DNA from 4 places in the Kitasatospora atroaurantiaca genome. Region 4 is predicted to be linked to each of the others. Evidence: riboswitches for the same ligand, from Rfam matches in the RefSeq annotation. Region 4 holds a riboswitch; each other region holds the start of a gene.
The links. A riboswitch is a leader RNA that binds a small molecule or an ion and turns the genes downstream of it on or off. The one in region 4 is predicted to bind cobalamin.
Positions count from the first base shown of each region.

Region 1 (3,200 bases), 1.6 Mb from region 4:
TGCGGCTCGATGCACTCGTAGACACCGGCGATGGACGCGATGGTCGCGGTCGGCGCGATGGCGAGCAGGAGGGAGTTGCGCAGGCCGGTGGTGGCGATGCGGGCGCGCAGCGCGTCCCAGCGCTCGGTCCACTGCGGCGCGGTGGCGAAGTGGTCGATGTGCAGCTGGCCGCGGGCGGCGCGGGTCTCGCCGTACGCCTCGTGCTTGCCCAGCTGCTCGGCGAGCTCGCTGGAGCGCTCGTACGCGGTGAGCATGATGCGCTCGGCGATCAGGGTGGAGAGCTGCTTGGCCTCGGCGGAGTCGAAGTCGATGCGCAGCTGGAAGAAGACGTCCTGCAGGCCCATCACACCGAGGCCCACGGGCCGCCAGCGGGAGTTGGAGGCGCCGGCCTCGGGGGTCGGGTAGAAGTTGATGTCGACGACCCGGTCGAGGAAGGTGACGGCGGTGCGGACGGTGGTGTCCAGCCGCTCCCAGTCCATGGAGCCCAGCAGGTCGGCGGCCGTTGCGCCGGGGGCGACGTGGGCGCCGAGGTTGACCGAGCCGAGGTTGCAGACGGCGGTCTCGGAGTCGTCCGTGACCTCCAGGATCTCCGTGCAGAGGTTCGAGGAGTGGACCGTGCGGCCGGGGACGGCGGTCTGGTTGGCGGCGCGGTTGGAGGCGTCCTTGAAGGTCATCCAGCCGTTGCCGGTCTGGGCCAGGGTGCGCATCATCCGCGCGTACAGGGTCTGCGCCGGGATGGTGCGGACGGCCTTGCCCTCGGCCTCGGCCTTCAGGTACGCGGCGTCGAAGTCGGCGCCCCACAGGTCGACCAGCTCGGGGACGTCGGCGGGGGAGAACAGCGACCAGTCGGCGTTGGCGTTCACGCGGCGCATGAACTCGTCCGGGATCCAGTGCGCGAGGTTCAGGTTGTGCGTACGCCGCGCCTCCTCACCGGTGTTGTCGCGGAGCTCCAGGAACTCCTCGATGTCCGCGTGCCAGGTCTCCAGGTAGACGCAGGCCGCGCCCTTGCGGCGGCCGCCCTGGTTGACGGCGGCGACCGAGGAGTCGAGGGTGCGCAGGAACGGGACGATGCCGTTGGACTTGCCGTTGGTGCCCCGGATCAGGCTGCCGCGCGAGCGGATCCGCGAGTACGAGAGGCCGATGCCGCCGGCGTGCTTGGAGAGGCGGGCGATCTGCGCGTAGCGCGAGTAGATCGAGTCCAGGTTGTCCAGCGGCGAGTCCAGCAGGTAGCAGCTGGACATCTGCGGGTGCTTGGTGCCGGAGTTGAAGAGCGTCGGCGAGGACGGCAGGTACGAGAGCGCGCTCATCAGCGCGTACAGCTCGGCGACCTCGCGGACGGACTGCTCGTTGTCGCCGACGGCCAGGCCGGAGGCGACCCGGAGCAGGAAGTGCTGCGGGGTCTCGATCACCTTGCGGGTGATCGGGTGGCGCAGCAGGTAGCGGGACTGGACGGTGCGCAGGCCGAAGTACTCGAAGCGGTCGTCGCCCTGCTGGTCGATCAGCGCGTCGAGGGCGTCGGCGTGCTTGGCGACGAAGGCGGCCGTGGTGTCGCCGATCAGGCCCTCGGTGTGGCCGACGGTGATCGAGGCGGAGAAGTTCACCGCGCCCTGGCTGACGGCCTCGTCCGTGATCTCCATCGCCAGCAGGCGGGCGGCGAGCTTCGAGTACTGCGGGTCCTCGGCGATCATCGACGCGGCGGCCTCCACGGCCAGCCCGCGCAGCTCCGCGAAGTCGGAGCCGGCGTGCCGGCCGCGAAGGGCTGCGGCGGCGACGTGGCCGGGGTCCACCTGGGGGAGGTCGACGCTGCGGTCGGTGAGCAGCCGAAGCAGCGCAGCACCGGGGTCGGTCCGGTCGTTGTCGGCGGAACCCTGGGACGGCAGGGCAACTGAGGCAGCGATGGTCAAGGCGCTCTCTCCTGGCGGCGGCGGAACGGCGAGGGGCGCCGGGCCGCTTATGGGCGCAGGGGAGCAGAGCACGCCGAACCTCATCGGTGGCGCGCGAAGACCCCCCGGCCCACCCGCGAGGCCCGGACGTACTGCGGTGCTGCATGGCATCTGCGGGGAAGCCGTGTGGCACACCGTCGGCAGGTCATCGGACTCGCGGGCTCATGACTGAGTCGCCCGCTCACCGCTGCGGGGCAGTCCCGGACTCCCACCGGGTTCCCCTACGCGACAGCGAGAGCGAGCATACATGTTGTGGCGGTCTGACGATGCGACACCAGATGTAGTGCCGCATGTCGTGATCGGACGATCGCTGGGAGAGAAGGGGTGACCTGAGGACGGGCTTCTCAGAACGTGATCGAATACACCATCAGGTCGATCCCGGGGCGTGGCTCCCAGTCCCGTTCGGGGGTCCGGCGGAAGCCCAGGCGTTCGTAGATCCGGTGCGCGGCCGTCATTGCCGGGCGGGTCGAGAAGGCCATTCCGTCGAGTCCGAGCTCCCGGCTGCGGGCCATCGTGGCGAGGACCAGCGCCTCTCCGACGCCCCGGCCGCGTGCCGCCGCGCAGACCGCGAGCATCCGGATCTCACCCTCGTGGGGCTCGGCGATGTCGGCCCACTCGGTGCCGCCGGCCGCGAAGGTCACGCAGCCGAGGACTCTCCCGTCGGCCGGGTCGACCGCGACGAGGAGTTCCGCCTCTGCCGCGCGTCGACGGGTGTCACGGAGCAGCCGGACGTAGTCGTCGTCGGGTGAGCTGTGTCCGTCCCCGACGAAAGCCTCGACGGTGACGTCACCTGCGGCTTCGAGGTCCTCTTCGCGGGCTCGGCGGATGACGATGTCCATCCGGACAGTGTGCCCGAAGGGATGTTCGAAGCGGGAGTCAGGGTGCCGTGCAGCCGGTCGGCCGTGGCCGGGTCGGCGGGGTAGCGGCCGGGGCGGTGCCAGTTGTCGCGGCCATGACGGCTGTTGCGGTCCAGGTCGCGTCCGACCATCAGCCCGAGCAGGCCGAAGCCGCCGATGGCGCCGAGCAGGGCGAGTGCGCTTTCGAGCGTCGAGGAGGTCATGTCTCCACTCTGGCGATGGAGGAATGACGCGACGAGTGGCAGAAACGACCTATTGCATCGAAATCCTGCCATCCGGCATGCTGTCGGCATGCTGAAGAACGTGGTGGTCGTGGTGCAGGAAGAGGTGCACCCCTTCGAACTGGGCGTTGCCTGCGAGGTGTTCGGGCTCGACCGGAGCGAGCAGGGCCTGCCCGTTT
Region 1 is NZ_VIVR01000001.1:4,860,803-4,864,002, forward strand. It holds gene FB465_RS22270 (ribonucleoside-diphosphate reductase subunit alpha) at 1-1,988, opposite strand, end outside; cobalamin riboswitch at 2,066-2,194, opposite strand; gene FB465_RS22275 (GNAT family N-acetyltransferase) at 2,288-2,782, opposite strand; gene FB465_RS22280 (hypothetical protein) at 2,830-3,030, shown strand; gene FB465_RS22285 (helix-turn-helix domain-containing protein) at 3,092-3,200, shown strand, end outside.
Region 1: linked by a shared signal. The riboswitch ahead of FB465_RS22270 (ribonucleoside-diphosphate reductase subunit alpha) and the one ahead of cobN (cobaltochelatase subunit CobN) in region 4 are both predicted to bind cobalamin.

Region 2 (3,200 bases), 270 kb from region 4:
GGGGCTGGGTGCAGACCTCGCACGGCCGGGTGACCACCGAGGTGCGCGGCGACCTGACGTTCCGCTCCGGCCAGCAGCTCAAGGACCGCGGCAACGACCTGACCCTGCACAACGGCGCCGAGCTCACCTGGACGACCGCCAGCTGGGGCGGCGGCCCGCACCGGGTGCACACCGTGCACGAGAGCGAGCCGCTGGAGGTGACGTACCGGGTGAGCCAGGACGCGGCGGGGAACTCCGACCAGCGGACCGCCATGGACCTCGGCTACCACCGCACCGACACCACCGCCACCGGCGCCCACGTCGCGGCCTACTCCAGCGTCGACCACACCCTCCGCCCGACCGCCCACCGCCACAACGGCGACGCGACCGTACGGACGGGAAGCTCGGCCGAGACCTACCGCAGCACCGACGCCGACGGCAGCTACAGCCGGACCATCACCACCGTGGACGGCTGGCCCACCCCGTGAGGGGTCAGGCGCCCTCCCGGTACCCGAGCACCCCGTGGGCCAGGACCTCGCCGATCGCGCTGTCCACCAGCCGGTAGCGCACCACCCGCCCGTCCCGCTCGCCGGCGACCAGCCCGGCCGCGCGGAGCAGTCGGAGGGCCTGGGAGACGGCGGGGTCGCGCATACCGGTGGCGACGGCGAGGTCGGTGACGGCGAGCGGGCCGGTCTCGTGCAGGGCGAGCAGCAGCGAGAGCCGTCCCGGGTCGGCGAGCAGGGCGAAGCGCTCGGCCCAGGCCCGTACGTGCTCGGCGTCGCCGATGGCGGCGATGGCCTCGCAGACCCGGTGCCCGTCGATGGTCCGGTGGCTTGCGCGCTCGGCGGGGACGAGATGCATGCCGAGCATTCTTGCAGCAGGCGGGCCTGTGATCCATGACACCTGCACAGGTGTGCAGGCTTGCAGCCGTACCCGCGCGACCCCTACGGTGGTCCACGCCGTGGTGCTCGGGAAGACCGGTGACGGATCCTCAGGGGTCTCAGACCGGAGCGGCCCTCGCCACTGTGATCGGGAAGCAGCCGTGTCAGTCCCACCCTCGCGGGTCGGGAGGCCACTGGGCGTGAGAGCGCCTGGGAAGGCCGGACACGGTGCGTTCGACCCGTCAGCCAGGAGACCGGCCACGGCATCTCACGAAGTGATCCACGAGGTGCTGGAGCGTGACCGCAGATGACCCTGCCCGAAATCGGTGCTGCCCCGACGGCGGTCCCCGCCCTGCCCGTCTTCAACTGGAAGCGTGAGGACACCGTCCGCACGGCCGGTCTCATGGGCGTGATCCTGGCCATGCACGTGCTGGCCTTCGGGACGCTGTTCTTCCTGGTGGTGCCGGAGAACTACGAGGTCGGGACGCAGGTCTTCGGGGTCGGGCTCGGCATCACGGCGTACACCCTCGGCATGCGGCACGCCTTCGACGCCGACCACATCGCGGTGATCGACAACACCACCCGCAAGCTGATGGCCGACGGCAAGCGCCCCGTCTCGGTGGGCTTCTGGTTCGCGCTCGGGCACTCCTCGATGGTCGTGATGATGGCGGCGCTGGTGGCCGGCGGCGCGGCCCTCGCGGGGACGCTGATGGACGAGGAGTCGACGACCCATCAGCTGCTCGGGATGGTCGGCACCACGGCCTCGGGCGCCTTCCTGTACCTGATCGCCGCACTGAACCTGGCGGCGCTGCTCGGCATCCTGCGGGTCTTCCGGGCGATGCGGGCCGGGCAGTTCGACGAGACCGAGCTGGAGGCGCACCTCAACTCGCGCGGTCTGATGAACCGCATCCTCGGCCGGGCCACGCGCTCGATCACCCGCCCGGGCCAGATGTTCCCGGTCGGCATGGTGCTCGGCCTCGGCTTCGACACCGCGACCGAGGTCACGCTGATGGTGATGGCGGGCTCGGGCGCGGCCGCCGGCCTGCCCTGGTACGCCATCGTCTGCCTGCCGCTGCTGTTCGCCGCCGGGATGAGCCTGTTCGACACGCTGGACGGCACGTTCATGAACTTCGCCTACCAGTGGGCGTTCTCCAACCCCGTCCGCAAGGTCTACTACAACCTCACCATCACCGGTCTGTCGATCGCGGTGGCCTTCGTCATCGGCACCATCGAGCTGGTCGGCGTCCTGCACGAGAAGCTCGACCTGACCGACCCGGTGACCGGATGGATCGCCGGACTCAGCCTGGACAACGTCGGGTTCGTGATCGTCGGCCTGTTCTTCGTGGTCTGGGTCGCGGCGATCGGCTACTGGCGCTTCGCCAGGGTCGAGCAGCGCTGGACCACGGCCAACTGATCCGCCGCGCCGGGCCCGTGGAGGGGATGGGCCCGGCGGGGTGGGATCACCCTGCTGCCAGCAGCAGGGTCCCCACCACGGCCAACCCCGCGCCGACCATCTGCACCCGCCGCAGCCGCTCCTTCAGCAGCCCGCGCGCCATCAGCGCGGTGACCACGGGGTAGAGCGAGGCGAGCACGGCGGCCACCGCCACCGACCCGCTGTGCGAGGCGGCGGCGTACGCGCCGTTGGCGGCCACGTCCGCGACCCCGACGGCGGTGAGCGCCGGCAGGCTGCGGCGGAGCGTGCCGAGGCCGGTGGGCTGCTGACGGGCCGCCAGCAGTGCGGCACCGCCCACCGCGACGTTGCACAGCCGCTGGACGCACAGCGCCAGCAGCAGCCCGCCCCCGGCGGAGGCATGCGCGATCAGTGCCATCACGGCGCCGAAGCCGAAGGCGGCGCCGATGGTGAGCGCCAGCACCCGCCCGGCGGCCGCCGGGCCGCCGCGCTGGGGGCCGCCCGCCAGCACCACACCGAGCACCGCGACCGCGATACCGGCCGCCTGTGCCGCGCCCGGCCGCTCGCCCAGCATCAGCCCGACCCCGACCGGGACGGCCACCCCGACGGTGGCCAGCGGCGAGACCACCCCCATCGGGCCGAGCGCCAGCGCCCGGTAGAAGGCCAGCATCGCGAACGGCCCGATCACCCCGGCGGCGACCGCGTACCAGAGCGCGGACGAGGCGTCCGCCAGGCTGCCCGTGGCGAGCACCGCGACCACCAGCAGCACGGTGGCCGCGCTCTGCGAGGCGACCACCACCGTCAACGCGGAGATCCGCCGGGTCAGCGCGCCGCCGCCGTAGTCGGCCAGCCCCCACAGCAGGCTGGCGGTCAGGGCCAGGACGGCGCTCATGGCAGGATGCCGGTCTGGGGTATCACAGTGGACTCCG
Region 2 is NZ_VIVR01000001.1:6,762,428-6,765,627, forward strand. It holds gene FB465_RS30405 (peptide-N4-asparagine amidase) at 1-467, shown strand, start outside; gene FB465_RS30410 (ArsR/SmtB family transcription factor) at 472-840, opposite strand; cobalamin riboswitch at 925-1,137, shown strand; gene nicT (Nickel transporter NicT) at 1,168-2,274, shown strand; gene FB465_RS30420 (DMT family transporter) at 2,321-3,163, opposite strand.
Region 2: linked by a shared signal. The riboswitch ahead of nicT (Nickel transporter NicT) and the one ahead of cobN (cobaltochelatase subunit CobN) in region 4 are both predicted to bind cobalamin.

Region 3 (3,200 bases), 740 kb from region 4:
CGAGGTCCAGCGTGCCGCCGTCCACCCGCTCCAGGCGGCGGGTGACGGTCTGGACGTCGGTGCGCAGGACCTCGCCGACCACCGCATGCCCTCCGCCCCGCCACTCCAGCGCGTACCGGCCGGGGCGGACGGTCTCCGGGGCCCGGGTGAGCGCGACCCGGCCGGGGCTCAGATCGTGCACCCTCAGGGTCGCGGCCCCCGGTCCGGTGACGCTCGGGCGAACCACCCGGTCGGACACCTTGCGGCCGAGCAGCAGCGCCGCCGCTCCGGCCCCTACGGCGGCGGCCGCCACTGCGGCGGCGGTTCCCCAACGCATGAGCGCTCCCCGGTGTGCTGGTGGCAGGCGGATCGGTGTGCGCTCCCAGTCCACTCTCCGCACGGGCACCCTGCCACCGGGGGAGGTCCGTCCGGGGCGGCGGACCTCCTGCCGACCTCAGACCGGAATGTCGGTGTGGTGCTGGGCCAGCAGCTCCCAGAACCGCTGGGCGAGCGGCTTGCTGGGCTGCTGCTCGGCCGGGCTCGGGGAGGAACCCCAGTGCATCGGCACCAGGTACTCGTTCTGCAGCTCCGTGAGAGCCGCCGAGAGCACGTCGCGGGGGACGGGCACCAGACGGGAGATCGCCTTCAGCTGGGCCTGCCAGCGCCCGTCGACGCACTGCCGCAGCCGCTGGTCCAGGTCGTCCTGACGGTGGGTCACGTAGAGCAGCGCCCGCAGGCTCAGGCCCAGCACGTGCGCCAGCGCGTAGCTCTGCTCCTCGTCGCCGGTCCACTTGCCGCTGAGCTCGGCCTTCTCGTACGCCTGCTGGGTGACCCCGATCCGCCGGGCCGCCTGCTCCTGGGTGAGTTCCCGGGCCACCCGGAAGTCCCGCAGCGTGGTCGGACGGGCGCCCATCAGCTGGGCGGGCGGGCACCACAGGGCGCGCGCGAGGGCGATGAACTCCTCCTCGGACGGCCTGATCTCGCCGGTCTCCCAGCCGATGACGTGGCCGGGCAGCAGGCGGACGCCGTGCGCAGCCATGCCCTCGGCCACCTGTTCCGGAGTCAGGCCGAGCCCGGCACGGTGCGCCCGGGCGGCCATCGGGGAGAACGGCACGGGGGCGGGGGACGGCGGTCTTCGTCGCATGGGACATGACCGTACGGGTGTACCTATTTCGCCCACACCCGCCGATTGCACGAAGCGCAGCAGGCACCCCCGACTGTTAATCGGAGGATCGTACGAGCCCGGCTACCTGAATCAGCCATCTACTCGGAGGTAATGACGGAGCTTGGGCCGGCCGGTTAGCTACGCGGGTAGTATCCGCGCCCGCCTGGGGTTCTGTCGATGTGTCAGTGGCGTGGAGGAGGCGTAGCGGACCGGCCGGGGACCGCGCCCGCTTGGGCGGGTGGCGGCACGTGTGACCAACCCCTCCGCCTGCTTTGTTGACTCCCGGTCGAGCCCCGTGATGGGATCCATCAGCCAAACGGAGGCATGCAGAGGAAGCCGGTGCGAATCCGGCGCGGTCCCGCCACTGTCACCGGGGAGCACGCTCGAACACATGGTCACGGCGGTCCGGTCGAACGGCTGCTGGAAGGCCCGAGGGTGTGTCGGACCCGGAAGCCAGGAGACTCTCGCCTCCGGTACGTCGATCCAGGGCGCGGACCCTGAGTGAGGACACGCACGCCATGCAGGCTGCCCCGGCCGCGATGCGGCCGCCGATCCGAGCTGCCGCCATCCCTGTGCCCGTGCCGTGCCTCGACTGAACCGCAGCGCCGCCTTCGCCCTCGGCACCGTCGCCGGATACCTCGCCGACGCCCGCTTCGCCGACCCCCGGCGCGGCCACCCGGTCGCCGCCTTCGGTACCGCCGCCGGCCGGCTGGAGCGGCTGCTCTGGCGTGACCGGCGCGCGGCGGGTGTCCTCTTCACCGCCGCCTGCGTGGGTACCGTCGCGGCGGGAACGGTGCTGGCCGACCGCGCGCTGGGACGATCGGCGGTGGGCCGCGCCGCGCTGGCTGCCACCGCCACCTGGACCGTCCTCGGCGGCACCTCGCTGACCCGGGAGGCCCGGACCATCGGCCGCTCGCTGCAGGCCGCCGACCTGGACGCCGCCCGCGAGCGGCTGCCGCACCTGTGCGGGCGCGACCCGAGCACGCTGGACGAGCAGCAGATCGCCCGGGCGGTGGTCGAGTCCGTGGCCGAGAACACCGCCGACGCGGTCGTGAACGCCCTGTGCTGGGGCGCCCTGGCCGGCGCGCCCGGTCTGCTCGCGTTCCGGGCCGTCAACACCCTCGACGCGATGGTCGGCCACCGCTCACCCCGCCACCACCGCTTCGGCTGGGCCTCGGCCCGGCTGGACGACGTCGCCGGCTGGCCCGGCGCCCGGCTGACGGCGCTGCTGACGGTCGCCGCCGCGCCCCACCCGCGTACCGCCTGGCGGGTCTGGCGGCGGGACGGCTCCGCGCACCCGAGCCCCAACGCGGGCCAGGCCGAGGCCGCCTTCGCGGGCGCGCTCGGCGTCCGGCTCGGCGGGACCCTCACCTACGGCGAGCGGGTCGAGCACCGGCCCGTACTCGGCGCGGAACTGCGGCCGGTGACGGTCGAGGACATCGAACGGGCCTGCGTCCTCTCCCGCCGGGTCGGCGCCCTCGCCCTCGCGGTGACGGTCGGTTCACGGGCACTGGCGGGTCTCCTGAGCGGCGCGCCGAACTGCGCGACATCGGAAGCAACGGCGCCGCACCTACCGCCCGGCGCCAACGACGTAACGAAGCGGGGCCGGTCATGAGCGGGCATCCCCTCAGGGGCGCGGGGAACTGCGCGGCATCGGAAGTAACGGCGCCGCACCTTCCGCCCCGCGAAGCTCCTCGCGCCCTTGGGTGGCTGGCCGCAAGCGTGATGCAGAGGAACGTGCCGGCGCCGCACCTTCCGCCCCGCGAAGTTCCTCGCGCCGCCGGGTTGGCCGTTTGCGCACGCAGTGCCACAGGTGAGAGGAACGGGCATGAGTAATGCGTTGCTGGTCGCCGGGACGACCTCGGATGCGGGCAAGAGCGTGGTCACGGCGGGGATCTGCCGCTGGCTGGCCCGACAGGGTGTCAGCGTTGCGCCGTTCAAGGCGCAGAACATGTCGCTCAACTCCTTCGTGACCGCCGACGGCGCCGAGATCGGCCGTGCCCAGGCCATGCAGGCGGCCGCAGCCCGGGTCGAGCCCGAGGCGGCGATGAACCCG
Region 3 is NZ_VIVR01000001.1:5,749,603-5,752,802, reverse strand. It holds gene FB465_RS25980 (alpha/beta hydrolase family protein) at 1-316, opposite strand, end outside; gene FB465_RS25975 (helix-turn-helix domain-containing protein) at 434-1,123, opposite strand; cobalamin riboswitch at 1,448-1,630, shown strand; gene FB465_RS25970 (cobalamin biosynthesis protein) at 1,737-2,759, shown strand; gene FB465_RS25965 (cobyric acid synthase) at 2,973-3,200, shown strand, end outside.
Region 3: linked by a shared signal. The riboswitch ahead of FB465_RS25970 (cobalamin biosynthesis protein) and the one ahead of cobN (cobaltochelatase subunit CobN) in region 4 are both predicted to bind cobalamin.

Region 4 (3,200 bases):
GCCCGGATGGTGGCAAAGGACTCGCGGTAGATGGCCGCGCCGTCCCTCTCGTACTCGATCACTTGGTCCTCCGGGCCTCGGCCACTGCTTCGGCCATCTGTTCTGTCATCACATCGTGAGAGGTCTCTGCGGGTCGTACGGTCACCCGATAGCCCTGCCCAGTGGCGAGGACGTCCACCCACTCACCCGCCGGGTGTCCGCAACGCCGCTCGCAGCCGGACCAGTGGACGGGCAGCCCGCCACCGCGAGCCGTGTCGAGCGCCTGCGCCGCGTCGGCCCGGACGTCGGCCAGCGACTTGGCGCAGCCGGGCCTGCCGGTGCAGGCAGTGGCCCGCTCCCAGGGCGAGCCCGGGTCGGTACGGAAGCCCGCCGCCGCCAGGTCCGCCAGCCGTTCGGCCGGCACCCCCGGCAGGACGACGCCACGCCAGGGAGTGACGCGCAGCTCGCCGGCCGCCGTACGGGCCAGCAGGCGCCACTGCTCGGCGCTCACCCGCCCGAAGCGCATGCCGACCGAGACGCCGCCGGGTACGGCGCCGACGGGCGGGGGCGTGCCGAGCGGGGGCAGGGCCTCGGCACCCGGGTCCAGCAGCTCGGGCGCCTCGCGCACGTGCCAGGCCTTGGTGGCGCTCTCGCGGCAGGCCTCGAGGAACTCGCAAGCGGCCGCGAGCGCGGCGGGCACCGCCCGGTGAGCCGGTACGCGGCGCGCGGTGGCCGTGCGGCCGAGGCGCAGCAGGGCTGTGCCGTCCGGCCTTGCGATCAATGTCACATCGGCGTCGAGGCCCGCGACGTCGCCGCGTCCGTCGTCGAGCGCGAAGAGGAACTTGCCGGAGAGCGCGGCCGCCGGGTCACTCGCGCAGAGCACGGAGTCCAGCTCGCGCGTCCAGGCCTGGACGTCCGCGTGCCCGATGCCGTCGAGGCCCGCGAGCGGCGAGGCGACGATGTTGCGGACGCGTTCGTGGGAGTCGGAGGGCAGCAGGCCTGCCGCCCGCAGGCGGCGGCCGAGCTCCAGGCCCGAGTCCGAAGGCAGGCCGCGCAGTTGGACGTTGCCGCGCGAGGTGGTCTCGAGCTCGCCGTCGCCCAGCTCGCTCGCGGCGTCGGCGAGCACCATCGCCTGACTGACAGTCAGCAGGCCGCCCGGCACCCGGATCCGGGCGAGGGCTCCGTCGTCGGCCGTGTGTAGACGAAGGGCCCCCGGGCAGGCGTCCGAGCGCCCGCGGTCGGGCGCCCCGGGGCCCGGCTCGGCGGCGTCAGGTGTCGGTGGCATGGCGGCGAGCATACAGAGGATCGGACCGGACGCTCTGTCCTGTAGATCACGTTCGTGCTGTCCCGCAGATCACCCGCAGCCCGTACGATGCTCCCGGACGGTCCCCTGTGGGCCGTCCACGCCAGCGACGGCGCAAAGGGGAGGAAACCGGTGCAAACCCGGTGCGGTCCCGCCACTGTGACCACGGCTCACCGGCCGTGGGAGCCAGGAACTCCTGCCGTCCTCCCATTGCCCGGGGCGCGGACCCCGAGGAAGGCTCGACCTATGCGCTGCCGCATGCCCATCGCCGGTGACAAGGCCGGGAGGGCCGCCGCATGATCCTGCTCCTGTCGACCTCGGACACCGACCTGCTGAGCGCCCGCGCCTCGCAGGGCCCCGTGCCCTACCGCCTCGGCAACCCGGCCCGCCTGGGCGCCGACGAGCTCCCCGCGCTGCTGGAGGGCACCGACCTGGTCGTGGTCCGCCTGCTCGGCGGACGCCGCGCCTGGGAGGAGGGCCTGGACGCGCTGCTGGCCGGCCCCCGGCCGGTCATCGTGCTGACGGGCGAACAGGCGCCGGACGCCCAGCTGATGGAGCTGTCCACCGTCCCTGCCGGCATCGCCGCCGAGGCGCACGCCTACCTCGCGCACGGCGGCCCGGCCAACCTGGCGGAGCTCGGCGCCTTCCTCTCCGACACCGTGCTGCTCACCGGCCACGGCTTCGCCGCGCCCGCCTCCGCTCCCGCCTGGGGCCCCCTGGAGCGCACCGAGCGCGCAGTACCGGATTCTCAGGGCGACGGCCCGGTCGTCGCGGTGCTCTACTACCGCGCCCACCACATGAGCGGCAACACCGCCTTCGTCGAGTCCCTCTGCCAGGCCATCGAGGACCAGGGCGCCCGCCCCCGAGCCTTCTTCTGCGCCTCGCTGCGCGGCGCCGAGCCGGAGCTGCTCGCCGAGCTGGGCCAGGCCGACGCGATCGTCACCACCGTGCTCGCCGCAGGCGGCACCCGGCCGGCCGACGCCTCGGCGGGCGGCGACGAGGAGGCCTGGGACGCGGGCGCACTGGCCGCCCTCGACCGCCCCATCCTGCAGGCCCTCTGCCTGACCTGGTCCCGCGCCGCATGGGAGGCCAGCGACGACGGCCTCTCCCCTCTCGACACCGCGACCCAGGTGGCCGTCCCCGAGTTCGACGGCCGCCTGATCACCGTCCCGTTCTCCTTCAAGGAGCTGGACGAGGACGGCCTCACCGTCTACGCCGCCGACCCCGAGCGCTCCGCCCGCGTCGCGGGCATCGCCGTACGGCACGCCCGTCTGCGCCACATCCCGGCCGCCGAGCGCCGCCTGGCGCTGGTGCTCTCCGCGTACCCGACCAAGCACGCGCGCGTCGGCAACGCGGTCGGCCTCGACACCCCCGCCAGCGCGATCCGGCTGCTCACCCGCCTGCGCGAGGAGGGCATGGACCTGGGGAACGACCTTCCCGGCCTCGACTCGACCGATGACGGTCATGAGGGTGACGCTCTGATCCACGCGCTGATCGCGGCAGGCGGGTACGACCAGGACTGGCTGACGGAGGATCAGCTCGCCCGCAATCCCGTCCGCATCCCCGCCGCCGACTACCGCCGCTGGTACGCCACCCTCCCCGAGGGCCTGCGCAGCAACGTCGAGCAGCACTGGGGCCCGCCGCCCGGTGAGCTCTACGTCGACCGCAGCCAGAACCCGGACGGCGACATCGTGCTGGCCGCCATCCGCTCGGGCAATCTGCTGGTCCTGATCCAGCCCCCGCGCGGCTTCGGCGAGAACCCGGTCGCGATCTACCACGACCCGGACCTCCCCCCGAGCCACCACTACCTCGCCGCCTACCGCTGGATCGCGGCCGCGCAGAGCGACGGCGGCTTCGGCGCCGACGCGGTGATCCACCTCGGCAAGCACGGCAACCTGGAGTGGCTGCCCGGCAAGAC
Region 4 is NZ_VIVR01000001.1:6,492,377-6,495,576, reverse strand. It holds gene FB465_RS29175 (precorrin-8X methylmutase) at 1-62, opposite strand, end outside; gene FB465_RS29170 (cobalamin biosynthesis protein CobG) at 59-1,276, opposite strand; cobalamin riboswitch at 1,346-1,500, shown strand; gene cobN (cobaltochelatase subunit CobN) at 1,579-3,200, shown strand, end outside.